DNA from 2 places in the Streptomyces sp. WG7 genome. Region 2 is predicted to be linked to the other one. Evidence: predicted binding sites of a transcription regulator. Region 2 holds the regulator's gene; the other holds the start of a gene.

Region 1 (15,892 bases), on a different contig from region 2:
ATGAGCCACCTGGACGTCGACGAGCCCGGCCCCCGGCTGCGGATGACCGTCCGGATGTGGATCACGGCGGTGGAGGCGGCCTCGCTGATCTGGCTGGACGAGGGCAAGGAGCCGCCCGTCGACGAGCTGCGGGACTGGCTCGTCGAGCAGTTCCTCGCCGTGCTGACGGTCACCGCCCGCCGCGACCCGCAGAGCGCGGCGTTGGTCGAGGCGCTGGCGGCGGACGTCTGACACCGGCGCACGGACGTCCGACACCGGCGCGCGGGCGTCCGACACCGGCGCGCGGGCGTCCGACACCGGCGCCCGGACGTCCGACACCGGCGCGCGGATCGCTGACACTGGTGCCGTGAAGAGCGAAGACACCCCCTTCGAGGGTGGCCCCATGGACGGGCGGGTGCTGCCCGTGCTGGTCGGGATGACCGGGCACCCGCCGAAGACCTACCGCATCCCCGTGCCGGACCCGGACGGCGGCCCGCCCACCGTGCTCGTGTACCGGCGGGTGCCCCGGGACTCCCGGGGCGGGTTGCGGTTCGCGCGCTGGAAGTACGCGTACGACCCCGAGGGCAAGAAGGGCTCCGGCCGGAAGTGGCCCTGGTCCAAGCCGGACGCCAGGCCGGACACCGATCCAGACGCCACGCCGGGGGGCAAGCCGGACGACGCCCACGGGTGACCCCGTTGCGCCGAACCGCGCACACTCCGCGAGCGGAGTCCCACGACCCGTCACATGCTCGCCGTGCGGAGCGGACGAGCCGCCCCGCGGCCCGGAGGTGATGGCGTGTCAGGAAGGTTTCTGCGTCTGGTGTGCACGGCGGCGGTGACGGCCGGGATCGTTCTCGCGCCGGTGCCCGCCACGGCCGACCCCGACCCCGGCGAGGCCCGGCGCGACCGTTCCGTGGCCGGGCTGCTGACGGACCTTCAGCGGCTGTACCGGGAGGCGGAGAAGGCCACCGAGACCTACAACGGCACCGAGGAGCGCCTGAAGAAGCAGCGCGCCGAGGTGAGCCGGCTGGAGGCCGCGCTGGCCCGGACCCGGCTGTCCCTGCGCGACAGCCGCGGCGCGGCCGGCCGGCTGGCCCGGCAGGAGTACCGCAACAGCGGCAGTCTCTCCCCCTATCTGCGGCTGCTGCTGGCCCGCGACCCGCGGCACGCGCTCGACCAGGGGCATGTGATCGGCCGGCTGGCCCGGCAGCGGGCCGAGACGGTGGGCCGCCTGACCGGAGACGAGCGAAAGGCCGACGAGCTGGCCGAGCGGGCGCGCAAGGCCCTCGACGAGCAACTGGCCCTCGCGGAGCGGCAGGAGCGGCAGCGGGACGAGGTACGCGAAAGGCTGCACGCCGTCGAGGAACTGCTGGCCTCGCTCACTCCCGAGGAGCTGGCCGCGCTGGCGGAGTTCGAGAGCAACGGGATCGCCGAGGCGCAGCAGCGGCTCGTGGAGTCCGGCGCGCTCGGCGACGACGACATGCCCACCGCCGAGGGCGACCGGGCGGTGCGCTTCGCGGTGGAGCAGCTCGGCAAGCCGTACGAGTGGGGCGCGGAGGGTCCCGCGTCGTACGACTGCTCGGGGCTGACCTCCGTGGCCTGGGAGCGTGCCGGGGCTCCGATCCCGCGGACCAGCCAGGAGCAGTGGGCGCGGCTGGAGCACGTGCCGCTGGGTGAGCTGCGGCCCGGTGACCTGGTCGTGTACTTCCCCGAGGCCACCCATGTGGCGATGTACCTCGGCGACGGAATGGTCGTCCAGGCGCCGCGCCCCGGCGCCGAGGTCAAGGTCTCGCCGATCGCCGCCAACCCGGTCCTGGGCGCCGTACGGCCCGACCCCGGCGGGGAGCCGCTGCGGCGGTACACGCCACCGCGGCTTCCCGAGGGGGCGACGGACGGGTCCGACGAGGGGTACGCGGCCGGTTACGCGCCCGCGGCGCCCGAGACCTCCATGAGGTAGCCCTCGGTCTTCGCCGGGTCGTAGAAGAAGTTCTCGAAGTCGGCCGGGTCGTCGAAGCCGTTGGCGAAGCGGTCGGCGACGGGCTGGAGCTGCATGCCGGCGCCGATCAGGTTCAGGACGTGCTCGGGCGGCGGGGCGAGCATGGTGTTCGTCCACTTGGTGACGTGCTGGGCCGTCTCCCAGTAGCGGTCGAAGGTCTGCAGCATCCAGGCCTCGTCGAACTCCTTCTCCCCCTGTTCGAGGATGGAGGCGAGGTAGGAGGCGGCGCACTTGGAGGCGGAGTTGGAGCCCTGGCCGGTGATCGGGTCGTTGGCGACGACCACGTCGGCCACGCCGAGGACCAGGCCGCCGCCGGGCAGGCGGCCGACCGGGTTGCGGACGGTGGGGGCGTAGCGGCCGGCCAGGGTGCCGCCGGCGTCGGTCAGTTCGACCTTGGTGGCCCGCGCGTACTCCCAGGGGAGGAATTTCTCCATGAGTTCCAGGGTCAGGGAGAGATGCTCCGCCGGGTCCTTGACGTCCTTGAAGGCGTCCAGCGGGCCGCCGGGTATGCCCTCCCAGAACAGGATGTCGGCGCGGCCCGAGAGCGTGAAGGTCGGCATGATGAACATCTCGCCGACGCCGGGGACCAGGTTGCAGCGGACGGCCTCCGTCTCCGGGTGCTCCGGGCGCGGGCCCATCCCGTGGACGTAGGCGACGGCGAGGGCGCGCTGCGGCTCGCCGTACGGGGAGCGGGAGGCGTCGCGGCCGAACATCTGCACCAGCTCGCCCTTGCCCGCCGAGACGAGGACGAGGTCGTAGGCGCGGGAGAAGTAGTCCAGGTCGCCGACGGCCGCGCCGTGGATGACGAGCTGGCCGCCGCGCTGGGCGAAGGTGTCCATCCAGCCGGCCATCTTCACCCGCTGGTCGACCGACTGCGCGAAGCCGTCGAGGTGGCCCAGCCAGTCGATCGCGCGCTGCGAGGGGCCCGGGTCGAAGGAGCCGGGGGCCGCCACCGAGACGCCGAGTCCTTCGATCTTCGGGGCCTGGGACTCCCAGAAGTTCAGCTGGAGATCGCGCTCGTGCTGGAGTGCCGTGTGGAACATGCACTGCGTCGACATGACCCGGCCGGTGCGGATCTCGTCCGCGGTCCGGTTGGACATCAGGGTGACCTCGTAGCCGTGCGACTGGAGGCCGAGGGCGAGCTGGAGACCGGACTGGCCGGCTCCGACGACGAGTATCTTCCGCATGCGGTGTTCCGTCTCCTACTCGGGGGTTTCGTCGAGCGCGTGGCCCACGAGGGACAAGAGGGTCTCGATGGCCGAGATCCGGCGGCGCGCGTCCATGATCATTACGGGTATGTGCGCGGGGATCGCCAACGCCTCCCGCACGTCCTCCGCCTCGAACAGCTCGCTGCCGTCGAAGTGGTTCACGGCGACGACGTACGGCAGTCCGCAGCTCTCGAAGTAGTCGAGCGCCGGGAAGCAGTCCTTCAGGCGTCGGGTGTCGGCCATCACGACGGCGCCGATCGCGCCGCGCACCAGGTCGTCCCACATGAACCAGAACCGCTGCTGGCCCGGCGTGCCGAACAGGTAGAGCACCAGGTCGTCGTCGAGCGTGATGCGGCCGAAGTCCATGGCCACGGTGGTGGTGAGCTTGCCCGGGGTGGCGGTGAGGTCGTCGGTCTCCTCGCTCGCCTCGGTCATCAGCGCCTCGGTCTGCAGGGGCGTGATCTCCGAGACGGTGGTGACCAGAGTGGTCTTGCCGACGCCGAAACCGCCGGCCACCACGATCTTCGTGGCTATGGGTGCCCGGGTGCGGTCCGTCTGCCAGGGCTGCACGGGCTCGTCCGTGTCGACGAGTGAGGAGACGCCGTAGGCGGCGGCGTCAGAGACGACGGAGTCCACTGAGCACCCTTTCGAGCAGAGCGCGGTCCGGGCGGCCCGTGCCGTGGCCGGTCCCGGTGCCGTACACACGGATCTTTCCCTGGTCCGCGAGGTCGCTGATGAGCACGCGGACCACGCCGAGCGGCATCTTCAGCAGCGCGGCGATCTCGGCCACCGTACGCATACGGCGGCACAGTTCGACGATGGCCCGCATCTCCGGCATCACGCGGGAGGTGAGGCTTCCGTTCGTCAGTTCCTTGCGCTCCTGGGCGGCTTCGAGCGCGGCGGTGCCGGCCGTGGCGCCGACGAACGTCTCGACGAGCAGGACGTGGCCGAAGCGGGTCCGGCCGCCGGTGAGCGAGTAGGGCCGTACCCGGGCGGGCTTGCGGTCGGCGCCGCGCACGGGGAGGGCCTTGGGGGGCTTCGGGTTCTTCGAGTTCTGCGGGAGCTTGGGGTTCTTCGGACTCTTCGGGTTCTGCGGGTTCTGCGGGTTCCTGCCGGGGCCCTTGCTCATCGGACACTCCCCGCCGACTCTGACTCCAGGGATTTCCGGAGCTCACTGCGGAGTTCGGGAGTCAGGACGTGACCGGCGCGGCCGACGAAGAGCGCCATGTGGTACGCGATGACGCTCATGTCGGCGTCCGCGGAGCCGTGCACGCCGAGCAGCGAGCCGTCACTGATCGACATCACGAACAGGCTGCCCTCGTCCATGGCGACCATCGTGTGCTTCACCTTGCCGAAGTCCACCAGCCGGGCGGCGCCGACGGTCAGGCTGCCGACGCCGGAGACGACGGTGGCGAGGTCGGCGGCCGAACCGCGCGGGCTGGTGCGGCGCACGGTCTGGAGCTCGCGGGCCGCGTCGATGCGTTCCTGGTCGGAGGAGAGCAGGAGCAGGCCGTCGGAGGAGACCACCGCGACCGAGAGGATGCCGGGCACCTCCTCGACCAGGTTGGTCAGCAGCCAGTGCAGATTGCGAGCTTCATGACTGAGTCCGAAGGTACTGGGAGCGGTCAACTGCTTGCCTCCTCGACAGTGCCCCCCGTGGCTTCCTCGGTTGTCCCTGTTGCGGCGTCCGGCGCCTGGTTCCGTCCGGTCCGGTCGGTGATCTCCGCCTCGGCGTCGCGGCGACCGGCCTCCGCCCCCCGGCGGAACCCTCCCAGGCGGCGGCGGAGCGCGTCGGCGTCCACCGAGCCCGCCGTGCGCGGCCCGGGAACCGCCACGGGTGTGCTGATCCTGGGGGTCCGCTTGGGCAGGCCCTTGTCGGTGACGGGCTCGGCCGGTTCGGCGTCGTCGGTGTTCCCGGCGCCCTCGGCCCGGGCGGTGTCCGCGGCCCGCATGGTGCCCTCGGCCCGCGTGGTGTCCTCGGCCGGCGCGCGGTCGTGGGCGTCGGGGCCGATGGCGTAGGGGTCGGGTGTGGACTCCGGTTCGGGTGTCCGGGCCGCCTCCGCCCGTGCCTGCGCCTGCGCCTGCGCCGGCAGCAGGAGGGCCATCGTGGTGTCGTCGGGGAGGTCGCGTCCGGGGACGGCCCCGGCCTCGGGGGCCTCCGCCGCCTCGGGAGCCTTCGCCTCGTCGGTCTCCGTCTTCCGGGCGGGCTCCGGGTCGGCCGCGTCGGCCAAGGCATCGCGGTCATCGGGCGCTTCGGGCGCTTCGGGCGCTTCGGGCGCTTCGGGCTCACCGGACGCCTCGGACGCCTCGGGCTCACCGGACGCCTCGGGGCGAGTGTCCTCCGCCTTTTCGGCTTCGGCCACGCCCGTCTCGTCGGTCCCCTCGGTCCCGTCGTTCCCCTCGGTCCCGTCCGTCCCCTCCGGCTCGTCGGCCTCCGCGCGTCGTACGGACTGTTCCGCCGAGGCGACGAGCGGGTCCGTGTCCTTCTCCACACGGCCGCGCAGGACGTTGGAGTTGGCCTCCGCGTCGGCGCCCGGCAGGGAGAAGGTCCCCGTGCCCTCGGAGGTCGGCAGGGTCGGGACGAGTGCCGCCGGCGGTGCCGCGGCGAGCAGGGTGTCCGGCAGGACCACGACGGCCGCGACACCGCCCTGCTTCTGCTCCCGCAGCCGCACGCGCGCCCCGTGCCGGTGGGCGAGCCGGGCCACCACGTACAGGCCCAGCCCGCAACCGTCCTCGCCCTCCTGGTCGTAGGGCGCGTCGGGGTCGAAGTCGGTGAGGCGGGCGTTGAGGCGCTCGAGGCGCTCGGTGGCCATGCCGATGCCCTCGTCCTGGACGGAGAGCATCACCTCGCCGTTCTCCAGCAGCCAGCCGGAGATCTCGACGGGCAGGTCCGGCGGCGAGAAGGAGGTGGCGTTCTCCAACAGCTCGGCCAGCAGGTGGGAGAGGTCGTCGGCCGCGAACCCGGCCACGTGCGCGTGCGGCGGCAGCGCGGCGATGCGGACGCGCTCGTACCGCTCGATCTCGCTGACCGCGGCGCGGACCACGTCGACCAGCGGCACCGGTCCGGCACTGTGCTGGACGTGCTCGGTGCCGGCGAGGACGAGGAGGTTCTCGCTGTGCCGGCGCATGACGGTGGCGAAGTGGTCGAGCTTGAACAGGGTGGAGAGGCGCTCCGGGTCCTGCTCGCGCTCCTCGAGGCTTTCGATGACCGCGAGCTGCCGCTCGACCAGGCCGAGGGTGCGCAGCGCGAGGTTCACGAAGGCCCCGCCGATGCTCTTGCGCACCACGTCCAGCTGGGCGGCCGAATCGGCGAGTTCGGCGCGCAGTTCCTCGCGGGCGTCGGCCATCTTCTGCCGTTGGCCGACGAGGTGCTTGCGGTCGGCCTCGAGTGTGTTGACGCGTTCGGCGAGCGTGACGGCGTGCGCGTGCAGGGCGTTGACGGAGCGGACGACCTGGGCGAACTCGTCGTTGCGGCCGGTGAAGGTGACGGCCTCCTCGGTCGTCGGGTCCTGAGCGTCCGCCAGCCGGGCCGAGCCGCGGCGCAGCACCGAGAGCGGGCGGGTGAGGGTGCGGGCCATGGCGGTGGCGATGCCGACGGCCAGCAGGATCAGCGCGCCGAGGGCGGCGATCCGGATCTCCAGCGCGGTGACGTCGTCGTCGCGCAACTGCTCCAGGTCCGTGGTGCGCTTCTCGTAGAGGGCGGACTCGGCGCCGCGCATGGCGTCGATGCGGGCGGAGAGCGCGGCGTCCAGCCTCTTGGTGCTGGTCCGGAGGTCGTTGTCGGAGAGCGTCGGCTCGTTCGTGAGGCCGGCGAGGTACTTCTCGGCGGAGTTGATCTCCGGGCCGGCGACCGTGGAGTCGAAGCTGTCCCGCGCCTCCTTGGGCGCGCCCTCGCGGAAGTCGGCGAGGGCCGCGTCGGAGCGCACCCGGGCCTGCTGGGCGGCGGCGGCGAGCGCGTCGCGCTGCTCGGTGTCGGCGTCCGAGGACGTGGTCGTCTCGGTCGGCAGACCCGTGATCGGGTCGATGACGGTCTCGGTACTGCTCGGCACGTTCAGGGCGGCGAGCAGCAGGCCGCGGGTGGCGGAGGCCTGCTGGACCGCGGTGTCCAGTTCGGCGAGGGCGTACGCCCCGGCGCCCGCGCGGGGCGGCATCTGCTCGGCCAGCTCCTCGGCCAGCGCGTGGAGTTCGGCGATCGCCTCCGAGTACGCCTCGTGCGCCTGCAGAGCGGTGCTCTTGCCGGTGAGCGCCGCCCGGCGCAGTGCCGCGACGGCGTCGAGGTCCTCACGCAGGGAGGCGGGCGTGTCGGTGTCGGCGCGCAGCTCCTCCACCTGCCGGTCGACGCGGGCGCTGCGCTGCTCGGAGGGCGCCTTGGACTTCGGGCGGCCGGCCGCGATGTAGGGGGTGACCTCGTCGCGCTCGTCGGCCAGGGAGTGGGCGAGGGTCAGCGCGCCCTGGGTCCGCTCGGCGAGCGTCACCAGTTCCTGGGAGTCGTGCAGTTGTCCGGAGGCGGCCACGACCGACGGTGCTCCGGCTCCGGCGACGGCGGCGGCCACGACCGCCGCGGCGACGATGAGGCGGTTGCGTACGTGGGTCGGACGCCCCTTGCCGACGGGGGCCTGGGGCGGCGCCGGGGTGGAGGTACCGGGGGTGCGCTCCGCGCTCCCCGCGGGGGCCGTCTGCTTGCCTGTGCGACGAGGCCGCGTCTTCTGCACCGGTGCTCGCATTCCTGACTCGTGTACCCGTGGGCCCGGGTGGCGCTCCGTCAACTGGCCGGTCGGCGCGTGCGCCCTCCGCCACGCTCTGGGCTGTCCCCAGGCCGCCGACTGCGCGTCGGACGGGGTGACCGCGTGAGCGGGGCAGGCCCCCCACCGGTTCCCGACCCTCCCAGTGCCGGTGGGCGGTGGGCGTGCATCATCCGACCCGCCACCCGAAGGAGTGAACCTCGGACGGGAGTTGGTGGGCAAGTTCCCCCGGCTCGCCCGGCACGCGCGCGCGGCGCGCCGGTTGGACGTCCGGGACGGGCGGTGGCACTATGTGCCGCCGCGCATTGCCGGAGTACGGAATTCCACCCTAAATCCGGCGCCTGACCTGCGCCGCTGCGTCGATCCCGGGGAACTTGCCCACCTCTTGCGGACACGGTGAAGGGGTCGTGCAGACTGGCCGGATGCGCACGGAACTCGTCTCGGAACCCGGCCTCGCCGACCACCCCAACGAGGACTTCGCGAGCGTCGGACTACCGGCCTCGGGGCAAGGGGGGTCACTCGTCGTACTGGACGGCGTGACACCGCCGCGGACCGGAACGGGCTGTCTGCACTCCGTGCCCTGGTTCACCGGGCGCCTCGGCGGAGCCCTGACCGAACTGACCGTTTCACTCCCGGATGTTCCCCTCGCCGAAGCCCTGTCGCGTGCCATCGCCCGTACTTCGGCGGCACACGCGGAAACCTGTGACCTTTCTCACCCGCGGACTCCGCAGGCAACCGTGGTCCTGGCCCGCTGGTCCCCCGCCGCCGTCGAGTACCTGGTCCTGTCCGACTCGGCCCTGCTGGTGGAGGCCCCCGACGGCGGGGTCGCGGCGGTCCTGGACGACCGGCTGGCCCGGCTGCCCCGCTCGGCTCTGGCGACGGACGCGCTGGTGGACGCGGGCTTCCGCAACAAGGAGGGCGGCTTCTTCACGGCCGCGGCCGACCCGGCGGTGGCGGCGCGGGCGGTGACGGGGGTGCTGCCGCGCGGGGAGGTGCGGACACTGGCGGCACTGACGGACGGAGCAGCGCGGTGGGTGGAGACCTTCCGGGAGGGCGACTGGACGGACTGCCTCGCGCTGGTGCGCAAGCAGGGCGCCCAGGCACTGGTGGACCGGGTACGGGAGCTGGAACGCGCGGACGCTGCGGGGTGCCGGGAGTTCCTCGGGCGCGGCAAGGCGCACGACGACGCGACGGTGGTGTACGCGGAGCTCTGAACACCGGGGGTTCGGGGGCTCCGGCTCCGCTTCTCGCCGGGGACCGCGGCTCGGCTTCTCCGCCGGGGGCTTCGGCCCTGCTTCTCCGCCGGGGACCGCGGCTCAGCTTCTCCCGCCGGGGACCGGGGACTTCGGTCCTGCTTCTCGCCAGGGGCTTCAGGCCCTGCTTCCCGCCGGGACTTGAGGCCCTGCAGGCCCTGCTGCTCGCCGAGGGCCGCGGCCCTACTTCTCCATCCCCCGGTTCAGTTCGTGCAGCAGCCGGGCGAGTTCCGTCACCTCACGCGGGTCCCAGCCGGCGAGCCGCCCGGCGTACCGCGCGCGGCGGGCCTCCCGCACCCGGCTGACGCGGGCCTGGCCCTCCGGGGTCAGGGTGACCAGCCAGGCGCGGCCGTCGGCGGGGTCGGGCTCCCGGGCGACGAGGCCGAGGTCCTCCAGGGCGCGCAGCTGGCGGGACATCGTCGCCTTGCCGACGCCGATGTAGGCGGCGAGCTCCGTGGCCCGCTGCCCGCCGCACTCGCCGAGCCGTACGAGGAGGCCGTACGCGGACGACTCCAGGTCGGGGTGGACCTCCCGGGCCATCTCGCCCTGGCTGGCGCGGGCCCGCCGGAGCAGGACCGTCAACTCCCGCTCCAGTGCCAGGAACTCCGGTTGGTTCACACCACTGCCGGACACTTCGGCTTCGACTCCTCGACCGCCGCCGTTCCCGTCTTCGTGCACGTCAGCCCCTGCCTCGATTTTCCCGGTCCTGAAAGTTTCCGCCACGGGCGGTCATCACCGCAGCTCGGCAAGTATTTCGCAGGCTTAGACCACCGGAAGCTGCCGGTCCCTCTTCCCACCCCCGTTCTACGTGCGTAGCGTCTCCTGCGGAACCCCGGGTGGCATGCTCACGCCACCCACGGGATCCTCTCCCCACCCACGCATCCCCCACCGAGCACCACCGAGCCATCGGAGGCACGTCATGCCCGTGCACAGATCCGGATCGGCCCGCGGGCGGCGCTTCGCCGTCACCGGGGTCCTGCTCGCCGCGTTCTCCCTGCTGTTCACCCTCCCCGCACACTCCTCGTCGGCCGCCGACACCCCGCCGCGCGGCTCCGCCCACATGGGCATGGGCGTCCTGGAGCACGACGGGCGGCACGGCACACCGGTGCCGGGCGGCGCCACCCAGACGGAGGGCGTCGACGTCTCCAGCCACCAGGGCAACGTCCCCTGGTCGACCCTGTGGAACAGCGGGGTCAAGTGGGCCTACGTCAAGGCCACCGAGGGGACGTACTACGAGAACCCCTACTTCGCCCAGCAGTACAACGGCTCGTACAACGTCGGCATGATCCGCGGCGCGTACCACTTCGCCACGCCGGACACGACGAGCGGCGCCGCCCAGGCCAACTTCTTCGTCGACAACGGCGGCGGCTGGTCCCGCGACGGCAAGACGCTGCCGGGCGCGCTGGACATCGAGTGGAACCCGTACGGGGCCACCTGCTACGGCAAGACGCAGAGCCAGATGGTCTCCTGGATCCGGGACTTCCTGAACACCTACAAGGCCCGCACCGGCCGCGACGCCGTGATCTACACGGCCACCAGCTGGTGGACCCAGTGCACGGGCAACTACGGCGGTTTCGCGGTGAACAACCCGCTGTGGGTCGCCCGGTACGCCTCCACCGTGGGCACGCTGCCGGCCGGCTGGGGCTACTACACGATGTGGCAGTACACCTCGTCCGGGCCGACGGTCGGGGACCACAACAAGTTCAACGGGGCCCTGGACCGGGTCCGGGCGCTCGCGAACGGCTGACGCTCCCGGCGCGTACGGCGAAGGCCCGGACTCCGCGCGGAGTCCGGGCCCTTCCCTTCACTCATCCGGCCACGCGTCCTCCCCCAGTGCTCAAAGCCTGGGAGGTACCCCCATCGCGGCGACCGGAACCTCCGGCTCCGCACCGCTCGTCGCCGGTGCGAGGGCCAGCTCGAGGACCTGGCGGACGTCGGAGACGGCGTGGACGTCGAGCTTGTCCAGTACCTCAGCCGGGACGTCGTCCAGGTCGGGCTCGTTGCGCTTGGGGATGATCACCGTGGTGATGCCCGCCCGGTGCGCCGCGAGCAGCTTCTGCTTGACGCCGCCGATCGGCAGCACGCGGCCGGTCAGCGAGACCTCGCCGGTCATCGCCACGTCGGTGCGCACCAGCCGGCCGGAGAGCAGCGAGGCCAGCGCCGTCGTCATCGTGATGCCGGCGCTCGGGCCGTCCTTCGGGACCGCGCCCGCCGGGAAGTGGATGTGCACGCCCCGGTCCTTCAGGTCGGCCACCGGCAGCTCCAGCTCGGCGCCGCGGCTGCGCAGGAAGCTCAGCGCGATCCGCGCCGACTCCTTCATCACGTCGCCCAGCTGACCGGTCAGGGTCAGGCCCGACGCGCCCGTCTCCGGGTCGGCCAGCGACGCCTCGACGTACAGGACGTCGCCGCCCGCGCCGGTGACCGCGAGGCCCGTGGCCACGCCCGGCACCGAGGTGCGCCGCTCGGCCGGTTCCTGGGCGGACTCGGGCACGTGGTGCGGCCGGCCGATCAGGGCGCGCAGGTCGCCGTCGGTGACGGTGAAGGGCAGCTCGCGTTCGCCCAGTTCGTGCTGGGCCGCCACCTTGCGCAGCAGCCGGGCGATGGACCGCTCCAGGGTGCGTACGCCTGCCTCTCGGGTGTACTCGGCGGCCAGCTTGCGCAGCGCGCCCTCGTCGACCGTGACCTCGTCCTTGTCGAGCCCGGCGCGCTCCAGCTGGCGCGGGAGCAGGTGGTCGCGGGCGATGACGATCTTCTCGTCCTCGGTGTAGCCGTCGAGGCGGACCAGCTCCATGCGGTCGAGCAGGGCCTCCGGGATGGCTTCGAGGACGTTGGCCGTCGCGAGGAACACGACGTCGGACAGGTCGAGCTCGACCTCCAGGTAGTGGTCCCGGAAGGTGTGGTTCTGGGCGGGGTCGAGGACTTCGAGCAGGGCGGCGGCCGGGTCGCCCCGGAAGTCCGAGCCCACCTTGTCGATCTCGTCGAGGAGCACGACCGGGTTCATCGACCCGGCCTCCTTGATCGCCCGCACGATCCGGCCGGGCAGGGCGCCGACATACGTACGCCGGTGGCCGCGGATCTCCGCCTCGTCGCGGACGCCGCCGAGGGCGACGCGGACGAACTTGCGGCCCATCGCGTGGGCGACGGACTCGCCGAGGCTGGTCTTCCCGACCCCGGGCGGGCCGACGAGGGCGAGTACGGCACCGCCGCGCCTCCCGCCGACGACGCCGAGCCCCCGGTCGACGCGCCGCTTGCGCACCGCCAGGTACTCGGTGATCCGCTCCTTGACGTCGTCGAGGCCCGCGTGCTCGGCGTCCAGTACGGCCTGGGCGCCCCGGATGTCGTAGGCGTCCTCGGTGCGGACGGTCCACGGCAGTTCGAGGACGGTGTCGAGCCAGGTGCGGATCCAGGAGCCCTCGGGCGACTGGTCGGAGGACCGCTCCAGCTTGTCGACCTCCTTGAGCGCGGCCTCGCGGACCTTCTCCGGCAGGTCGGCGGCCTCGACGCGGGCGCGGTAGTCGTCGGACTCCTCGCCCTCCTGCTCGCCGTTGATCTCGCGCAGTTCCTTGCGCACGGCCTCGAGCTGACGGCGCAGCAGGAACTCCCGCTGCTGCTTGTCGACGCCCTCCTGGACGTCCTTGGCGATGGTCTCGGCGACGTCCTGCTCGGCCAGGTGGTCGCGCAGCTGCTGGGTGGCGAGCCTGAGGCGGGCGACCGGCTCGGCGGTCTCCAGGAGCCGGAGCTTCTGCTCGGTGGTGAGGAAGGGCGAGTAGCCGGAGTTGTCGGCGAGCGCGGAGACGTCGTCGATGGCCTGCACCCGGTCCACGACCTGCCAGGCGCCGCGCTTGCGCAGCCAGGCGGTGGCGAGTGCCTTGTACTCCTTCACCAGTTCGGTGACCTGGCCGGGCAGGGGGTCGGGCACGGTGTCGTCGACGCGGGTGCCCTCGACCCACAGGGCGGCCCCGGGTCCGGTGGTGCCGGCGCCGATCTTCACGCGGTCCCGTCCGCGGATCAGGGCGCCCGGGTCGCCGTCGGCCAGCCGGCCGACCTGCTCGATCGTGCCGAGGACGCCGGTCGTGGCGTAGGTGCCGTCGACGCGCGGGACGAGCAGGACCCGGGGCTTGCCCGGCTCGGACCTGGCGGCGGCCTGGGCGGCCTCCACCGCGGCCCGTACCTCGGCGTCGCTCAGGTCCAGGGGGACGACCATCCCGGGCAGCACCACTTCGTCGTCGAGCGGCAGCACGGGCAGGGTGAACGGTGTGAAGGCGTCGGACTCAGCAGCCATGATCTCCCCTTCGGCATTCAAGTTGAGTTACACCGACTCAATGAAAGCGAGTCCTTGATTGTTCCCCCCAGCGTGTTCGCTCTGAGCGATCAAGAAGCGGAGGCTCCTCGTCCGCTCCGCCCCCCGGTCCCCGCAGGCGAGAGCGCGGCCGGACCCCACGGCATTCCCCCTGCCAGGCGGCCGGGCCCCACGGCATTCCCCCTGCCAGGCGGCCGGACCCCACGGCATTCCCCCTGCCAGGATGGGTCGATGCCCATCACTTCCCATGACTCCCACGACCACGGCATCCCCGAAGTACTGGACCGTCGCGAGGGCCCGCACGGCGAGGTCGTCCTGCGCCGGCACGGGGCACTGCTGCAGATCATCGCGAACGGCTGCTTCCTGATGGACACCTCGGACGGGCGCTCGGAGCGGCGGCTGGTGGACGCGGCGGCCGACGCGCTCGCCGCCTCCGACGCCCTCGCCGGCCGTGCCGTGCGGAACGCTCCGCACCTGCTCATCGGGGGACTCGGGGTCGGTTTCTCACTCGCACACGCGGCCGCCGACCCGCGCTGGGGCCGGATCGCGGTCGTCGAACGCGAGCGCGCCGTCATCGACTGGCACCGGGGCGGCCCGCTGGCCCCGCTGTCCGCCGAGGCACTGGCCGACCCCCGCACCGAGATCGTGGAAGCGGATCTGGTGCGGTACGTCAATGAGACTTCCGACACGTACGACGCCCTCTGCCTCGACATCGACAACGGCCCCGGCTGGACCGTCACCGAGGGCAACGACGGGCTCTACGCACCGCCCGGACTGGCGGGCTGCGCACGGGCGTTGAGGCCCGGCGGAGTGCTCGCCGTATGGTCCGCGCAGCCCTCTCCGGAATTCGAAGAAACCTTGCGTAATGCCGGGTTCCAGCAGGTGCGTACCGAAGAGATCCCCGTTGCCCGGGGCGTTCCGGACGTCGTCCACCTCGGCGTCGGACCTGGATAGCAAAGGCGCGGTGAATCCCCGTACGCTGCTGACCTGACGCGGTCGTTCAAGCGTCGATCGCAGTCATGCGCAGACGAGGAATCACCCCACTGATTCCGGTAAGCACACCTCAGGGGCGGGCGATGGAGCAGACACAGACCTCCCACAACGGCACGGCGACGGCTACCCCGGGCGCCCAGCGCCGGGTGCTGGTGGTCGAGGACGACCAGACGATCGTGGACGCCATCGCGACCCGCCTGCGCGCCGAGGGGTTCCTGGTGCAAACGGCGGGCGACGGTCCGGCCGCCGTCGACACGGCCGAGGCGTGGCAGCCCGACCTGCTGATCCTCGACATCATGCTGCCCGGCTTCGACGGCCTGGAGGTCTGCCGTCGTGTGCAGGCCGCGCGGCCGGTGCCGGTGCTGATGCTCACCGCGCGCGACGACGAGACGGACATGCTGGTCGGGCTCGGCGTGGGCGCCGACGACTACATGACCAAGCCGTTCTCGATGCGCGAGCTGGCCGCGCGCGTGCACGTGCTGCTGCGCCGGGTGGAGCGGGCCGTCGTGGCCGCCTCGACGCCGCGCAGCGGCATCCTGCGCCTCGGCGAGCTGGAGATCGACCACGCGCAGCGCCGGGTACGGGTGCGCAGCGAGGACGTCCACCTCACCCCCACCGAGTTCGACCTGCTGGTCTGCCTGGCGAACACCCCGCGCGCGGTGCTCTCCCGGGAGCAGCTGCTGGCCGAGGTGTGGGACTGGGCGGACGCCTCCGGCACCCGGACCGTGGACAGCCACATCAAGGCGCTGCGCCGCAAGATCGGGGCCGAGCGGATCCGTACGGTGCACGGCGTGGGGTACGCGCTGGAGACACCGACGCCATGAGCGGAGGGCGGGAGGCCGCACGGAGGAGCCCCGGCCCCCGGAGCACCGGGGAACCCTGGGGCGGCGTACGCCCGTTCTCGATCAAGACCAAGCTGGGTGCGCTGGTCGTCACGTCGGTGCTGATCACCACCGGTCTCTCGGTGATCGCGGTGCACACCAAGACGGAGCTGCGCTTCATCACGGTCTTCTCGATGATCGCCACCCTGCTGATCACCCAGTTCGTGGCGCACTCGCTGACCGCGCCGCTGGACGAGATGAACGCCGTGGCCCGGTCCATCTCGCACGGCGACTACACGCGCCGGGTCCGCGAGAACCGCCGTGACGAGCTGGGCGACCTCGCCGTCACCATCAACCGCATGGCCGACGACCTGGAGGCCCAGGACCGGCAGCGCAAGGAGCTGGTGGCGAACGTCTCGCACGAGCTGCGCACCCCCATCGCGGGCCTGCGCGCGGTTCTGGAGAACATCGTCGACGGGGTCACCGAGGCCGATCCGGAGACCATGCGGACGGCGCTCGGACAGACGGAGCGGCTCGGCCGGCTGGTGGAGACGCTGCTGGACCTCTCCCGCCTGGACAACGGCGTCATACCGCTGCGCA
Region 2 (15,892 bases):
GACCGACGAGGTCTACGAGCACCTGGTCTTCGACACGGCCGAGCACATCCCCCTGGCGAGCTTCCCGGGGATGCGCGAACGCACGGTGACCATCGGGTCGGCCGGCAAGACGTTCTCGTTCACGGGCTGGAAGGTCGGCTGGATCACCGCCGTTCCCGCCCTGGTCACGGCGGTCCGCTCGGCCAAGCAGTACCTGACGTACGTGGCCTCCGGACCCTTCCAGTACGCCGTCGCCGAGGCCCTCGCGCTGCCCGACTCGTACTTCGCCGCCTACCGCGAGGACATGCGGGCCAAGCGGGACCTGCTGGCGACCGGCCTGGAAGAGGCGGGCTTCGGCGTCTACCGCCCCGCCGGGACGTACTTCGTCACCACCGACATCCGCCCCCTCGGCGAGAGCGACGGCTTCGCCTTCTGCCGTGCCCTGCCGGAACGCGCCGGCGTCGTCGCCATCCCCAACGCGGTCTTCTACGACCACCGGGAGGCGGGCGCCCCCTTCGTCCGGTTCGCGTTCTGCAAGCGTACGTCGGTGCTGGAGGAGGCGGTGGGACGGCTGAAGACGCTGGCCGGATGAGCCACGGCGGAACGACGGGAGCCCGGCTCCCCGGAATGCCGGGGGGCCGGGCTCACCCGCGTACGGGACGGACTACTCGCCGTCCTCGTCCGTCGGCTTCTCCGACTCGTTGACCTCCTGCTCGAGGCCGAGCTGCTCCACGAGCCACCGGTCGAACTCGATGGCGGCCCGGACCCAGCTGACCGTCGAGGTGACGAAGTGCTCCAGGCTGACACCCATGCCGATCAGCATCTGGGCCTCGCCGATCAGGCGGACCGTGCCGTCGTCGTGGGTGTGGGAGTACACCTTGGGCCACAGGGTGCGCCGGTTCCAGTCGTCGACCGACTCCAGCAGCTGCGGCTTCTCGTCGATCTGGTGGGACCGGTCGTAGAACGTCCGCACCGAGAAGACCTGCTGGTCACCCTCGCCGCGGAACATGAAGTACGTACGGAACTGCTCCCACGGCGCCGCGAGGTCACCCTCGTCGTCGACGACGTACTTCAGCTCCATCTGGTCGAGGAGCTGCTTCACAAGATCCTGATCCGGGACGACGGGGCCCGCCGGTCCTTGCGGCTGCGGCTCGGGCTGCTTGCCCCCGAAGTTCGGAATCGAGGACGGGTCGATGGTCACCGTGAATTTCCCTTCGTACGGATCTGGCCATCCTCCCCCATGCGGGGAGGGGCGTGGCAAGCCCGCCGGGGGCCTGTCAGCCTTGGGCTGACATGATCCGGCCGGACGGGTGGACGTGCGGCGGACAGAGGCGGGGGCATGAGACGGACACCGAACGCGCCGACGGGGCCCGGAGACGCCGAGGAGGTGCCGCGGGGGCGGACCGGGTGGGGACTGTCCGCGGCGCTCGTGACGCTGTCGGCGCTGGTCCTGCTTCCGTTCCTCGTCGTTCTCGTGGGCCTCGTCCTGTCCGAGTCGGACGACCGGGACGGCGGCGGCCGGGCGTCCGGCGTCGTCCCCTGCTCCGAGGCGCTCGCGTTCGGCGGGGCCACCCTGCCGGACGGCGCCCGGCCGGTCGGCACGTGCACACTCCAGAGCTTCCAGGACACTCATTACAGCGCGGCCTTCCGCATGCCGCGCACGGGTGTCCAGAACTGGCTCGCGCACACCTACCCGGACGCCTCCGGACCCGAGACCGAGTTCTGCGCGGACGACGACGCGGATCTGTGTCTGGATCCGGACTACACGCGGGGTCTGCCGGACGGCGTGGACGCCCACGCCGTCCGGGTGAGCGTGGTGTACGAGGACGCCGGCACCGCCCTGGTGCGGTTCTCCGCGTTCACCGTGTGAGGCGCGTTCACCGCGTGAGCCCGTTCACCGTGTGAGGCGCGTTCACCGCGTGAGCCCGTTCACCGCGTGAGCCCGTTCACCGCGTGAGCCCGTTCACCGCGTGAGCCCGTTCACCGCGTGAGGCGCGGCGGCCCGCCGCCCGCCGGGATGACGGGCCGGCCCCGGCCCGGTGCGACGGACGGACGGGCCGGGCCGGCCCGTCCGCCGCACCGGTTCTACAGCGTCTTCCCGCTCGCCGGCCCCACGATCAGGTCGTCGCCGAAGCGGTCCACGCGGACCGTGTCGCCGTCCTTGATCTCGCCGGAGAGGATCTCCCGGGCGAGCCGGTCGCCGATCGCGGTCTGCACGAGGCGGCGCAGCGGGCGGGCGCCGTACGCCGGGTCGTTGCCCTCCTCAGCCAGCCAGGCCAGGGCCTCGTCGGTGACCTCCAGGGTGAGGCGGCGCTCGGCGAGGCGGCGGGCCAGGGCGTTGATCTGGAGCCGCGCGATCCGGCTCAGTTCCTCCTTGTCCAGTGCCGAGAAGACCACGAGGTCGTCGAGGCGGTTGAGGAACTCCGGCTTGAAGGACGCCCGGACCACCTCCAGGACCTGCCGCTTCTTCTCCGCCTCGCCGGTCGTCCGGTCGACCAGGTACTGGCTGCCGAGGTTGGAGGTGAGGACGAGGATGGTGTTGCGGAAGTCGACGGTACGGCCCTGCCCGTCGGTGAGGCGCCCGTCGTCCAGCACCTGGAGCAGGATGTCGAAGACCTCGGGGTGCGCCTTCTCCACCTCGTCGAGCAGCACGACGCTGTACGGCCGGCGCCGCACGGCCTCGGTGAGCTGGCCGCCCTCCTCGTACCCGACGTAGCCGGGTGGGGCTCCGACCAGCCGGGCGACGCTGTGCTTCTCGCTGTACTCCGACATGTCGATGCGGACCATGGCCCGCTCGTCGTCGAAGAGGAAGTCGGCGAGCGCCTTGGCCAGCTCGGTCTTGCCGACGCCGGTGGGGCCGAGGAAGAGGAAGGACCCGGTGGGCCGGTCGGGGTCGGCGATCCCGGCGCGGCTGCGGCGCACGGCGTCGGAGACGGCCTCCACGGCCTCCCGCTGCCCGATGAGCCGCCTGCCCAGCTCGTCCTCCATCCGCAGCAGCTTCTGCGTCTCGCCCTCCAGCAGCCGACCGGCGGGGATGCCGGTCCAGGAGGCGACGACGTCCGCGATGTCGTCGGCGCCGACCTCCTCCTTGACCATGGTGTCCTTCGCGACCTCCTCCTCGGCCTCGGAGGCGGCCTCCAGGTCACGCTCCAGGGCCGGGATCTCGCCGTAGAGCAGCTTGGACGCGGTGTCGAAGTCGCCGTCGCGCTGGGCCCGCTCGGCCTGTCCGCGCAGTTCGTCGAGCTTCTCCTTCAGCTCACCGACCCGGTTGAGGGACTGCTTCTCCTTCTCCCAGCGGGCGGTGAGGCCGCGCAGCTCCTCCTCCTTGTCGGCGAGGTCGCGGCGCAGCCGCTCCAGGCGTTCGAGGGAGGCGGCGTCGGTCTCCTTGCCGATCGCCAGCTCCTCCATCTTCAGCCGGTCGACGGCGCGCTGGAGTTCGTCGATCTCGACGGGGGACGAGTCGATCTCCATGCGCAGCCGCGAGGCGGCCTCGTCGACGAGGTCGATGGCCTTGTCGGGCAGGAAGCGGGAGGTGATGTACCGGTCGGACAGCGTGGCGGCGGCCACCAGCGCGCTGTCGGCGATCTGCACCTTGTGGTGTGCCTCGTACCGCCCCTTGAGCCCGCGCAGGATCGCGATGGAGTCCTCGACGGTCGGCTCGGCGACCAGCACCTGCTGGAAGCGTCGCTCCAGCGCCGGGTCCTTCTCGATCCGCTCCCGGTACTCGTCCAGCGTCGTCGCCCCCACCATGCGCAGCTCACCGCGCGCGAGCATGGGCTTGAGCATGTTCCCGGCGTCCATGGCGGAGTCGCCGCCGGCCCCGGCGCCCACGACGGTGTGCAGCTCGTCGATGAAGGTGATGATCTGCCCGTCGGAGTCCTTGATCTCGGCGAGGACGGTCTTCAGCCGCTCCTCGAACTCACCCCGGTACTTGGCCCCGGCGACCATCGCGCCGAGGTCCAGCGCGACCAGCCGCTTGTTCTTGAGCGACTCGGGCACGTCCCCCTTGACGATCCGCTGGGCGAGCCCCTCGACGACGGCGGTCTTGCCGACGCCGGGCTCGCCGATGAGGACGGGGTTGTTCTTGGTACGGCGGCTGAGCACCTGCACCACGCGCCGGATCTCCTGGTCCCGCCCGATGACGGGATCGAGCCTGCCCTCCCGGGCGGACGCGGTGAGGTCGGTGCCGAACTTCTCCAGGGCCTTGTACTGGCCCTCGGGGTCGGCGGTGGTCACCCTGCGCCCTCCCCTCGCCTTGCGGAAGGCCTCCTGCAACTTCTTCGCACTGGCACCCTGCCCCTCCAGTACCTCACCGGCCGCGCCGCCCTTCGCGGCGATGCCGAGGAGCAGGTGCTCGGTGGAGAGGTACTCGTCCCCGAGATCCTTGGCGCGGGCCTGGGCGTCGGCGACCACCGCGAGCATCTCACGGCTGGGCTGCGGCGGCGCGACCGTGGACCCGGTCACGCTGGGCAGCCCGGCGACGATGCGCTCGGCGCCGGCGCGCACGGCCGCGAGGTCGGCCTCCACGGCGACGAGCAGGTCGGTGATGTTCTCGTTGTCCTGCCCCTGGAGCAGGGCCAGGAGCAGGTGGGCGGGGGTGAGGTCGGCGTTCCCCTCGGTCACGGCCCGGTTGCTGGCCGCATTGATCGCGTCCCGGCTCCGGTTGGTCAGCTCGGCGTCCACGTTCTGGCTCTCCTCCTCGCGTCGGCCGTCGGCGGTCCGGCCGTGTCTCCCAGTGCTGACTCAGACAACGTACACAAAGTTGAGTCTATTCCACTCAAGGGAAAGAGGCGCGGGCCCCCTCGGCCGGTACCAGGGTCGTCTCGCACGACTGGCGGAGGCGCGACGCGAGGGCCTTTTCGGCCAGGCTCGGAACCATGTGATACCGCGAAATGTCCACGCAAACGACAGCGGCGTCACCGTGTTCAGGTCACGGTGACGCCGCTGCCGGGGGGAAGCACCTGAGCGATCTGTTACGACGGGGGAATCGCGTCAGGCACTGCGGGGGGTGGCCGAGATGGTCCTCACTTCGGGGACCTCCGGCTGCGCGAGCCGGTGGTCCCTCTGGTCCAGGTTCACAAAGATCATTCCGTACCGGATGGCACACCGCACGGGCTGCGGCGCCCCTCGCGGCCGCCGGAGGCACCGGTACGCCCGTACGTCGCCGTCCTCGTCCAGCGTGACGACGACCGGCTCACCGAAGACGGTCACCATCAGGGAGTCACCGGGGTGGGGGACCGCGGTGACCAGGTCGATGAAGTGCCAGCCGGAGCGGTAGGCGGTGGCCATCTCGCGCCGGAAGGAGCGGTCGTCGGGTGGTGTCGTCATGTCACGACCACGCACTGTCGTCCGTGGTGGCTTCTCCGTCCCCGCCGGCGGGCGAGGCGTTCACCATCGCCAGTGACCAGGCGCTGTCCGCTCGAGCGTCACCCTTCTCGACGGAGAGGCCACTCAGTGTTCCGAAGGCCACAACGGCGGAGAAGGCGGCGACAAGCACCGAGCGAAGCATTCTCTTAGACATAGTCGGCTTCGTCCTCACTTGAAGGTCCCCTCTTCCCCCGTCGGATAAGACGATGGCTCATTCAGGCACGTCATGGCCACACAATCGGTGCATCATGTTCCTGCACGTTCAGGACCCTGGGGGGTGGAGACTTGACAACAAATCAGGCCAAAACGATACATCCCCATGCCATTACTGAACTGTGTGAGGAGGGCGGACGCCTCTACTCGAACGCCCTGCGGACCGGACGTATTGCCCGCGGGGAGGCGGAGTCCGTCCCCTGCCTGATGGAGTTCGCGCTCCTCCACCCCGATCCCGACGACGCGAACTGGCTGCTCCCCGTGGCTCCCGCGGTCGCCCTCGCCCGACGGCTGAATCCCATCGAGTACGAGATCTCCGAACGCAGGCGCACCTCGATCGAGCTGGCCGCGGCCTTCGAGCCCTTCATGGCCATCAGCGCCCAGGGCGCGGCACCGACGCACTCGATCACCGTGCTGGAGGGTCTCGACCGCATCAACGCCGCCCTCGACCTGGCCACGGACCAGTGCCTGAGCGAGATGCTCACGGTCCAGCCGAGCGCACGGCACCCCGAGCGCAGGCTCATCGAAGCCCTGGAACGCGACAGGACGCTGATAGAGCGGGGCGTGCGGATCCGGACCCTCTACCAGCACACGGCGCGGTACAACCCCGAACGCCTGGCCTACGTGGACCAGTTCCCGAACGGGAAGGCCGAGTACCGCACCATCGACGAGCTGGTCGAACGCCTCGTCATCTGCGACGAGGCCGTGGCCTTCATCCCCATCCGGGACGACCGGCAGGTCGCCTTGGAGATCCGGCACCCGGGCCTGGTCAGCTACCTGATCAAGGTGTTCGAGTTCATCTGGAGCCGAGCGGTCCCCCTCACCGCCGGCGCCCCCTACGAAACGGCTCCCGACGGCATCACCGACATCCAGCACTCGATCGCCAAGCTCCTCGTGGAGGGCCACGTCGACGAGGCCATCGCCCGCCGCCTGGGCATGAACGTGCGCACGTGCCGAGCCCACATCGCGAAACTCGCGACGGTCCTCGGCAGCGGCAGCCGCGCCCAGCTCGGCTACCTCATAGCCCAGTCGGGGATCCTGGAACAGGGGCAGCAAGGACCCGTGGGAGAGGGCCACCCGTGACCGAGGAGACGTACGACCGGCAGACGGCGGCCGACCCCACCGTCCCGCACCCCGCGCACGGCCCGGAGGACCTGTGCGCCGTGGGGACGGAGGTGTACGTACGGGCCCTGCGGGAAGGACGGCTGCGCGCGTCAGCCGCACAGCCGGCACCCTGCCTCGCCGCTCACGGCCTGCTGCGGCCCGCGCTGGACGACGTGGAGTGGCTGGAGCCGGTGGCACCCGCCGTGGCCCTGCACAGGCTGCTGCGCGCTTCGGAGGACCGCGTCGCCGACGAACGCCGACGGTCGGAGCAACTGGCCGCGACATTCGAACCGTTGATGCGGGTGAGCGGGCGGTACGACACCCCGCCGGCCGACCCCCTGATCACCGTGCACAGCGACAAGGAGCACATCAGCTCCATCCTCGACGCGGCCATGACCGCCGCCACCGAGGTCCTGGCCATTCAGCCGCACAACAGCTACGCACCGTCCAAGACCCGGTACAGAGACGCCGCTCTGCGGCGCGACCAGGACCTGCTGGACCGCGGCGGCCGCATCCGGGCCATCTACCAGCACACCCTGCGCCACGCGCCACCGATCCTCGCGCGCTACGAACAACTCCGCGGTGACGTCCAGGCCCGCACCCTGGACGAGGTCACGGACCGCCTGATCCTCATCGACCGGACCGTGGCCTTCATCCCCGCCAACGAGGACCGCAGCCTCGCACTGGAGGTCCGCCAGCCCGCCCTCGTCTCCTATCTCACCACCACGTTCGACCGCCTGTGGCGCCTGGCCACCCCCATGCACCCGCAAGCCGTCCACCAGCCCACCCTCAACGGCATCACCCCCCGCCAGCGAGCCATAGCCGCACTCCTCATCGAAGGGCACACCGACAACGTCATAGCCGACCGCCTCGGCATGAACGTCCGCACCGCCCGCGTCCACATCGCCAAACTCGCCGCCACCCTCGGCAGCGAGAGCCGGGCACAGCTCGGCTACCTCATCGGACGGTCGGGGATTCTGGACCGGGAACCCTGACGACGGCGGGAGGCGGCGCGCTCCGCGGGGAGCCGTCCAGGCCGGCCTGGGCTATGCGCACCCCCAACTGCGTCCGGCTGGCCGCGCCCAGGGTCTCCGAGAGACGGGCGATGTGGGCACGGGCCGTGCGGACGCTGATGCCCAGCCGTTCCGCGATCACCGCGTCCTGGTGGCCCTCCGCCAGGAGCGCCGCGATGGACTGCTCGCGGTGGGAGATGCCCTCGATGCCGGTGTCGGGGAGGGGGGCGGTCAGGGGGATCGCGAGGCGCCACAGGCGTTCGAAGACCGTGACCAGGTAGGCGATCAGGGCGGGGTGGCGCAGTTCGAGGGCCATCGTGCGGTCGGTGTTGGCGGGGATGAAGGCCACCGTGCGGTCGAAGAGGATGAGGCGGTCGATGACCTCGTCCAGGGTGCGGGCCTCCACCGTGTCGCCCATCAGGTCCAGGTAGTTGAGCAGGCCCTGCCCGTGCCGGGCCACGTGCGTGTACAGGTCCCGCATCCGCACCCCGCGCCCGCGCAGCGCCAGCGCGCGGTGCAGTCCCTCCGACAGTTCGTGCTCACGCCGGATGCCGCCGGGCTGGACGGTGAGCACCTCCGTCGTGCACGCCTGCGTCGCCTCGTCCATCGCCCCCTGGATGCGGGCCAGGCCGTCGAGGACCCGGATCGCCGCGCCCCCGGCCGCGGCCGGCGTCTGGATCTGCCGTCCGAGATCCGCGTACCGCTCGAAGGCCTCCACCGCGGAGCCCACCCGCCGCTGGCTGGCGCTCATCTCGTCGTGGACCCCGCGCAGCAGCCGTGTCATGACCTCCTGCGGGGAGGTCGGCACCAGCCAGTCCATGTCGTCCGGGTCCGGGTGCAGCAGGGCCAGCTCCAGCAGGCAGGGCACCGGCTCGGCGTCCCGGCGCGGCACCCGGCCGCGCCGTACGGCCCGGGAGTACATGCGGTCCCCGGCCGCGCACAGCCGGTCGGCACCGTGTGGATGCTCATCCGCCCCGTGCCCGGCCATCGCCCATCCCACCCCCGGTTCCGGCTCCTTCCGCAGCGCAACTATGCGCGGCCGGGACCGGGTCCGCAACACGGCTCCGCAGGGAACGACGGCCGGAAAACGCTGGTTGCGGCCACTGTGCCCGGCGTGGCGGTGCCGGGCCGGAGCGGACTACTTCAGCCCGATCTCCGCGCAGGCCTCGGCGTACTTGGCGGTGCAGATGTCGGAGATCTTGTAGAAGCCGTCCGCGACGACGGTCTGCTCGATGTTCTCCCGCGTCAGGGCGACGACGGGGACGAGCTGCGCGGGGATGCCCTTGTGGCTGGGGCTGTCGACCTTGTCGCGGGCGAGCGCGTCGAACTGGATGTCCCGTCCCTGGACCCGCGCCACGGCCATCTCCGCGGCGCTCTCGGCCTCCTGCGGGTAGGACTTGTACACGCTCATGTACTGCTCGCCGGTGACGATCCGCTGCACCGCGGCGAGTTCCGCGTCCTGGCCGGTGATCGGCGGCAGGTCGGTGACGCCCGCGTCCTCCAGGGCCTTGATGATCCCGCCCGCCATGCTGTCGTTGGCGGAGTAGACGCCCGCGATGTTCTTCTTGCCGATCTTCTCGATCGCCTCGATCATGTTCGCCTCGGCGTTCTGCGCCTTCCAGTCCTTGGTGTCGAAGGACTGGGCGATCGTCACCTTGCCGGTCAGCTGGGCCAGCGCCCCCGCCTTGAACTGCTTGGCGTTCGGGTCGGTGGGCGAACCGTTCATCATGACGATCTTGTCGGAGCTGTCCGCGTCGCTGCCGAGCGCCTCGACGAGGGAGCGGCCCTGGACCTCGCCGACCAGCTCGTTGTCGAAGGAGATGTAGGCGTCGATCGGGCCCTCGGCCAGCCGGTCGTAGGCGATGACCGGGATGCCGGCGTCCTTGGCCTTCTGCACGCTGTCCCCGATGGACTTGGCGTCGACCGCGTCCAGGACGATCACGTCGACCTTGTCGTCGATCATCTGCTGCATCTGGGCGGCCTGCTTCGAGGGGCTCGCCTCGGCGTTGGCGTACTTGACGTTGCCCTCGTCGCGCGTGAGGTCGGCGATCTTCGCCTTGAAGAAGGGGTAGTCGAACTGCTCGTAGCGCGTGTTCTCCTTCTCCGGAAGCAGCAGTCCCACCGTGATGTCGTTGCCCTTGGTCGGGCTCGCCGCGTCACTGCTCTCCGACGCGTCCAGCGCACCGCAGGCGGCCAGCGAGAAGGTCATCAAGGACGCGGCCACGGATATGGCGATACGACGGGCACGGCTGTTCACTGCGCTTACCTTCCGACACACGGGTGTTGTGGTGACCCAGGTGAGGGAAGCCAACGCTGTCTTCACGAAATCGTCAAGAAGTACTAGACCAATGAGACATCACCGTTGCGAACGGGCCCGGAGGTTCGGTCGAACCTCCGGGCCCGTCACAGCCGTTCTGCCTGGTACGGCCGGTCAGTCCGGGGACTGACCGCGCCGCTTCGGCCGCCACACCACCAGGGCGCTGGTCTGCTGTACCTCTTGGTACGGGACCAGGTCCCGGCGGTACGAGGCGTGCACCGCCGCTTCGCGCTGGCGCATCGCCGACGCCGCGCCGTCGAGGGCGTCCTGCAGCTCCGCCATGCGGGCCTGGAGCGCGGCGACCTGGTTCTCCAGTTCGATGATGCGCTTGATTCCGGCCAGGTTGATGCCCTCGTCCTGCGACAACTGCTGCACCGTGCGGAGCAGTTCGATGTCGCGGGCCGAATAGCGCCGGCCGCGGCCGGCCGTGCGGTCCGGGGAGACCAGGCCGAGGCGGTCGTACTGGCGCAGGGTCTGCGGGTGCAGGCCGGAGAGCTGGGCCGCCACCGAGATGACGTAGACCGGGGTGTCCTCGGTCAGTTCATACGGATTGCGTCGACGACCGTCCATCTCCGTCAAGCTCCCTTCGCGGCCTGGAACAGCTCCGCCCGCGGGTCCTCGTCCGCGGTCGCCTCGCGATACGCCTCCAGCGCATCACGAGCCTTCCCCGTCAGGTCCCTCGGAACACTCACCTCGACGGTGACCAGAAGGTCACCGCGGGTGCCGTCCTTGCGGACCGCGCCCTTGCCCCTGGCACGCATGGTGCGGCCGCCCGGGGTGCCCGCCGGCAGCTTCAGCGTGACGGGCGGGCCGCCCAGTGTCGGGACCCGGACCTCGCCGCCGAGAGCCGCCTCGGCGTAGGTGACCGGGACGGTGACGGTGAGGTTGTCGCCCCGGCGTCCGAAGACGGGGTGCTCCTTGACGTGCACGACCACGTACAGGTCGCCCGCCGGGCCGCCCCGCTCGCCCGGCGTGCCCTTGCCGCGCAGCCGGATGCGCTGCCCGTCGGAGACCCCGGCCGGGATGCGGACCTGCATCGTCCGCGAGGACTTGGCGCGTCCGGAGCCCTTGCAGACGTCGCAGGGGTCCTCGGCGATCAGGCCGCGGCCCTTGCAGTCCGGGCACGGGTCGGTCAGCGAGAAGCCGCCGCCCGAGCCCCGGGCGACCTGGCCGGTGCCGACGCAGGTCGGGCACACGCGGGGCGTGCCGTTCTTGTCGCCGGTGCCCGAACAGGCCTTGCAGGGCGCCTGCGAGGACATCCGCAGCGGGACCGTCGCGCCCTCGATGGCCTCCGTGAAGCTCAGGGTGACCTCGGACTCGATGTCCTGGCCGCGCCGCGGCTGGGTCCGCGTGCCGGTGCCGGGACCGCCGCCGGTGCGGTTGAACAGGCCGCCGAAGACGTCGCCCAGCCCGCCGCCGAAGCCGCCGGCACCCTGGCCCCCGCCCTGGGCGCCGCCTCCGAAGAGGTCGCCCAGGTCGAAGTTGAAGGTGCCGCCGCCCGCGCCCGGCCCCGGGCGGAAACCGCCGTTGCCGAAGAGGGCGCGGGCCTCGTCGTACTCCTTGCGTTTCTTGGGGTCACCGAGGATGTCGTTGGCCTCGGAGATCTCCTTGAAGCGCTCCTCCGCCTTGACGTTTCCCTTGTTGGCGTCCGGGTGGTTCTCGCGGGCGAGCTTCCGGTACGCCTTCTTGATCTCGGCCTCGGTGGCGTCCTTGGGGACGCCGAGAACCTTGTAGTAGTCCTTCTCGATGAAGTCCTTGGTACTCATCCCCGACGTCCCTCCTCTCGCGCCTCTTTCGTCACTTCAAGCTCAGCCCTCGTCCGGGCCACCGCTCTCCTTGGTGCCGGCGTTCCCCGCGTTGTCCGCGGAGTCGGAGCCGTCCGTGGCCTCGGTGCTCTCCTCGGCCGGTTTGACCGTCTGCGCACCGGGCTGCGGCTCGGCGACCGCGACCCGCGCGGGGCGGATGGTGCGCTCGCCGATCCGGTACCCGGGCTGCAGGATCGCCACGCACGTCGTCTCGGTGACGTCCGGTGCGTAGGAGTGCATCAGGGCCTCGTGGATCGTCGGGTCGAAGGGCTCGCCCTCCTTGCCGAACTGCTGGAGGCCCATCTTGGCGATGGTCGTCTCCAGCGACTCCGCGACGGACTTGAAGCCGCCGACGAGTTCGCCGTGCTCCCGGGCCCGGCCGATGTCGTCGAGTACGGGAAGCAGCTCGGACAGGAGGTTCGCGACGGCGACCTCCTTGACCGCGACGCGGTCCCGCTCGACCCGGCGGCGGTAGTTCTGGTACTCGGCCTGGAGCCGCTGGAGGTCCGCCGTGCGCTCGTTCAGCGCCGTGCGCACCTGGTCCAGCTGGGCCAGCAGGCCCGCGTTCTCGCTTGCGTCCCCGGCCGGGGCCGCCCCCTCTTCGGAGGCGGCCTTCGGCTCGGCGTCGTCGGGAGTGGCGCCGGAGGGGACGTCGGGCTTCTCCTCGAAACCCGGGGTCTCCTCCGTCACGCGGCACCGTCCTTGCGCTCGTCGTCCACGATCTCGGCGTCGACGACATCGTCGTCCTTGTCACCGGAGGCGGCACCCGCGCCCGGGGCCTCGCCGCCGGCGGCCTGCGCGCCCTGGGCGTCGGCGTACATGGCCTGGCCCAGCTTCTGCGAGACGGCGGCGACCTTCTCCGTGGCCGTGCGGATCTCGGCGGTGTCCTCGCCCTTGAGCTTCTCCTTCAGCTCGGCGACGGCACCCTCGACCTCGGTCTTCACGTCGCCCGGGACCTTGTCCTCGTTGTCCTTGAGGAACTTCTCCGTCTGGTAGACGAGCTGCTCGCCCTGGTTGCGGGACTCGGCGGCCTCGCGGCGGGCGTGGTCCTCCTCCGCGTACTTCTCGGCCTCCTGGCGCATCCGGTCGACCTCGTCCTTCGGCAGCGAGGAGCCGCCGGTGACGGTCATCTTCTGCTCCTTGCCGGTGCCGAGGTCCTTCGCCGTGACGTGCATGATGCCGTTGGCGTCGATGTCGAAGGCGACCTCGATCTGCGGGACGCCGCGGGGCGCCGGCGGCAGACCGGTCAGCTCGAACATACCGAGCTTCTTGTTGTACGCCGCGATCTCGCGCTCGCCCTGGTAGACCTGGATCTGCACGGAGGGCTGGTTGTCCTCGGCGGTGGTGAAGATCTCCGAACGCTTCGTCGGGATCGTCGTGTTCCGCTCGATCAGCTTGGTCATGATGCCGCCCTTGGTCTCGATGCCGAGGGACAGCGGGGTGACGTCGAGGAGCAGGACGTCCTTGACCTCGCCCTTGAGGACACCGGCCTGCAGGGCGGCGCCGATGGCGACGACCTCGTCCGGGTTGACGCCCTTGTTGGCGTCCTTGCCACCGGTCAGCTCCTTGACGAGCTCGGCGACGGCGGGCATACGGGTGGAGCCACCGACGAGGACGACGTGGTCGATCTCGGACAGCTGGATGCCGGCGTCCTTGATGACGTTGTGGAACGGCGTCTTGCAGCGCTCCAGCAGGTCGGACGTCAGCTGCTGGAACTGGGCGCGGGTGAGCTTCTCGTCCAGGTGCAGCGGGCCCTCGGCGGACGCCGTGATGTAGGGCAGGTTGATCGAGGTCTCGGTGGACGAGGACAGCTCGATCTTGGCCTTCTCGGCGGCCTCGCGCAGGCGCTGGAGGGCCATCTTGTCCTTGCCGAGGTCCACGCCGTGGCCGGACTGGAACTGCTTGACCAGGTAGTCGACGACGCGCTGGTCCCAGTCGTCACCACCGAGGTTGTTGTCACCGTTGGTGGCCTTCACCTCGACGACGCCGTCGCCGATCTCCAGCAGCGAGACGTCGAACGTACCGCCACCGAGGTCGAAGACCAGGATGACCTGCTCGTCCTTGTCCAGGCCGTACGCCAGCGCGGCGGCGGTCGGCTCGTTGACGATGCGCAGGACGTTGAGGCCCGCGATCTCACCGGCCTCCTTGGTGGCCTGGCGCTCGGCGTCGTTGAAGTACGCCGGGACGGTGATGACCGCGTCGGTCACCTTCTCGCCCAGGTAGGACTCGGCGTCCCGCTTCAGCTTCTGCAGCACGAAGGCGCTGATCTGCTGCGGGTTGAAGTCCTTGCCGTCCAGGTTGACCTTCCAGTCGGTGCCCATGTGGCGCTTGACCGAGCGGATGGTCCTGTCGACGTTCGTGACCGCCTGGCGCTTGGCCACCTCGCCGACCAGCACCTCACCGTTCTTGGCGAAGGCGACGACGGACGGCGTGGTCCTGGCGCCCTCGGCGTTGGTGATGACGGTGGGCTCGCCGCCCTCCAGAACGCTGACGACGGAGTTAGTCGTGCCCAGGTCGATGCCGACCGCACGTGCCATGGTGAATAACCTCCAGCTGACTTGAGTGGAACAGGCTCAAGTGTGCACGACACCCCCCGCCGGGTCAACAGAGGTGAGTCGAGCTCACTCAACTCTTATCCGTTCCTTACGCGCAACGACGCGCTGACCTGGGCTTTCTCGGCGCGCCTGGCCTGCCGAACCGGGAAAATCGACGCCCGGGAGGGCGTACGGGCCGGGGTACCGGTCACCTCGGAGAGCCCCTGAGGCTCCACCCACCGCTGCGGCCGGAGCTGCGCCCGGGACTGCCCCGGCGCCTTCGCCCGCGCCCGGGGGCGCTCCTGCGGCTGCGCCTGGATCCGAGCCCGGGGCCGCGCTTGGTCCTGCGGCTGGTCCTGCGCCTGGTCCTGCGCCTGGTTTTGCACCCGGTCCTGTACCCGGGACGGCGTCTGCCCCTGCGCCCGGGCCGGCACCTGGGCCGACGCCTGGCCCTGCGCCTGATCTCGCACCCGGACCTGCGTCTGCCCTTGCGCCTGATCTCGCACCCGGACCTGCGCCTGGCCTCGCACCCGGGCCCACCCCCGCGCCCCGGGCCGCGCCTGCGCCCGTGCCCGTGCCCGTGCCCGCCCCCGCGCATACCCAGGAAACTCCGCGCGAGTCCCGTACGGCGACGTGCGGGCGACCCGGGTGTCCGCCCCCGCGCGCCGCTTCGGCGGCTCGTACACCCGCACCCGCAGCAGCGCCGCCACCCCGGCGACCGCTCCGCCCGCCAGCCACAGCACCACCGTCTCCTCCACCCAGCGGGTGTGCACGAGCACGCCCACGAGTACTCCGCAGAACGCGGCCGCACCGAGGACCACCACCGCGCCCTGCGGAGTGAGTCCGAGCCGCCGCAGCCGGTGCGCGAGGTGGTCGGGCCCGCCGCGCAGCAGGGGGCGCCCGGCCAGCCGGCGCGAGAGGAGTACGAGGACGGCGTCGGCGGTCGCCAGAGCGGTCAGCGCGAACAGCACCGCCACGCCGGCCCCGGGCGCGTGCCCCGCCCGGGTGAACACGGCCGCCCCGGCGAGCAGGAAACCCGCGAACAGCGACCCGCACGCCCCGAGCGCGATCCGCGCGGGATGCCGGTTGTGCAGCAGGAACCCGGCCAGAGCGGCGGCCAGCGCGCTCAGCAGCACCGCCAGCCCGTCCATCAGCTCCGCGGCGGCACAGGCACCGATACCGAAGGCGGTCACCACACCCACCGTGCCGGCCACCCCGTCGGCGTGGTCGAGCCCCCGGAAGGCGGCGGTGACCAGCGCCATCCAGCCCACGGCAAGCGCCCCCAGTACCGGACCGGTCTCGCCGTACGGCACCACGCACGCCGCCGCGACAGCCGTACCGGCGACCAGCCACCGCAGCCGCAGCCGCCAGACGTCGGCGGCCAGGCCGAGCGCGCCGACGGCGGCCCCGGCCACGAGCAGCCGGCCGACCCCGGTCCCGAGCGGTACGGCGCCGCCCCGGTCCCCGGCCCACGCGACCAGCCCGGTGACGAGGACCACGGCCACACCGCCGAGCAGGGGGACGGGCCGCTGCCGTCGCCGGTCGACGAGGGAGAGGCGC

What was found. The regulator HspR, encoded in region 2, represses chaperone genes until heat shock. The targets are predictions, from matches to a motif close to TTGAGNNNNNNNNNCTCAA.
Region 1: the regulator HspR is predicted to act here: its motif matches at 13,483-13,501, upstream of lon (endopeptidase La).

Annotation. Positions count from the first base shown of each region.
Region 1 covers NZ_JBNGGE010000016.1:131,813-147,704, forward strand. Annotated here, with positions in the region: gene ACP4J0_RS18715 (TetR/AcrR family transcriptional regulator) at 1-231, shown strand, start outside; gene ACP4J0_RS18720 (hypothetical protein) at 347-670, shown strand; gene ACP4J0_RS18725 (NlpC/P60 family protein) at 776-1,936, shown strand; gene ACP4J0_RS18730 (styrene monooxygenase/indole monooxygenase family protein) at 1,900-3,162, opposite strand; gene ACP4J0_RS18735 (GTP-binding protein) at 3,178-3,819, opposite strand; gene ACP4J0_RS18740 (DUF742 domain-containing protein) at 3,800-4,312, opposite strand; gene ACP4J0_RS18745 (roadblock/LC7 domain-containing protein) at 4,309-4,812, opposite strand; gene ACP4J0_RS18750 (sensor histidine kinase) at 4,809-7,907, opposite strand; gene ACP4J0_RS18755 (protein phosphatase 2C domain-containing protein) at 8,348-9,139, shown strand; gene ACP4J0_RS18760 (MarR family winged helix-turn-helix transcriptional regulator) at 9,362-9,856, opposite strand; gene ACP4J0_RS18765 (lysozyme) at 10,098-10,925, shown strand; gene lon (endopeptidase La) at 11,016-13,460, opposite strand; gene ACP4J0_RS18775 (spermidine synthase) at 13,710-14,432, shown strand; gene ACP4J0_RS18780 (response regulator transcription factor) at 14,555-15,295, shown strand; gene ACP4J0_RS18785 (sensor histidine kinase) at 15,292-15,892, shown strand, end outside.
Region 2 covers NZ_JBNGGE010000012.1:84,465-100,356, forward strand. Annotated here, with positions in the region: gene ACP4J0_RS15370 (pyridoxal phosphate-dependent aminotransferase) at 1-571, shown strand, start outside; gene ACP4J0_RS15375 (YbjN domain-containing protein) at 644-1,180, opposite strand; gene ACP4J0_RS15380 (hypothetical protein) at 1,319-1,849, shown strand; gene clpB (ATP-dependent chaperone ClpB) at 2,065-4,662, opposite strand; gene ACP4J0_RS15390 (hypothetical protein) at 4,972-5,307, opposite strand; gene ACP4J0_RS15395 (helix-turn-helix transcriptional regulator) at 5,671-6,642, shown strand; gene ACP4J0_RS15400 (helix-turn-helix transcriptional regulator) at 6,639-7,658, shown strand; gene ACP4J0_RS15405 (LuxR C-terminal-related transcriptional regulator) at 7,621-8,664, opposite strand; gene ACP4J0_RS15410 (sugar ABC transporter substrate-binding protein) at 8,815-9,933, opposite strand; gene ACP4J0_RS15415 (heat shock protein transcriptional repressor HspR) at 10,108-10,563, opposite strand; gene dnaJ (molecular chaperone DnaJ) at 10,569-11,759, opposite strand; gene grpE (nucleotide exchange factor GrpE) at 11,802-12,488, opposite strand; gene dnaK (molecular chaperone DnaK) at 12,485-14,335, opposite strand; gene ACP4J0_RS15435 (hypothetical protein) at 14,431-15,892, opposite strand, start outside.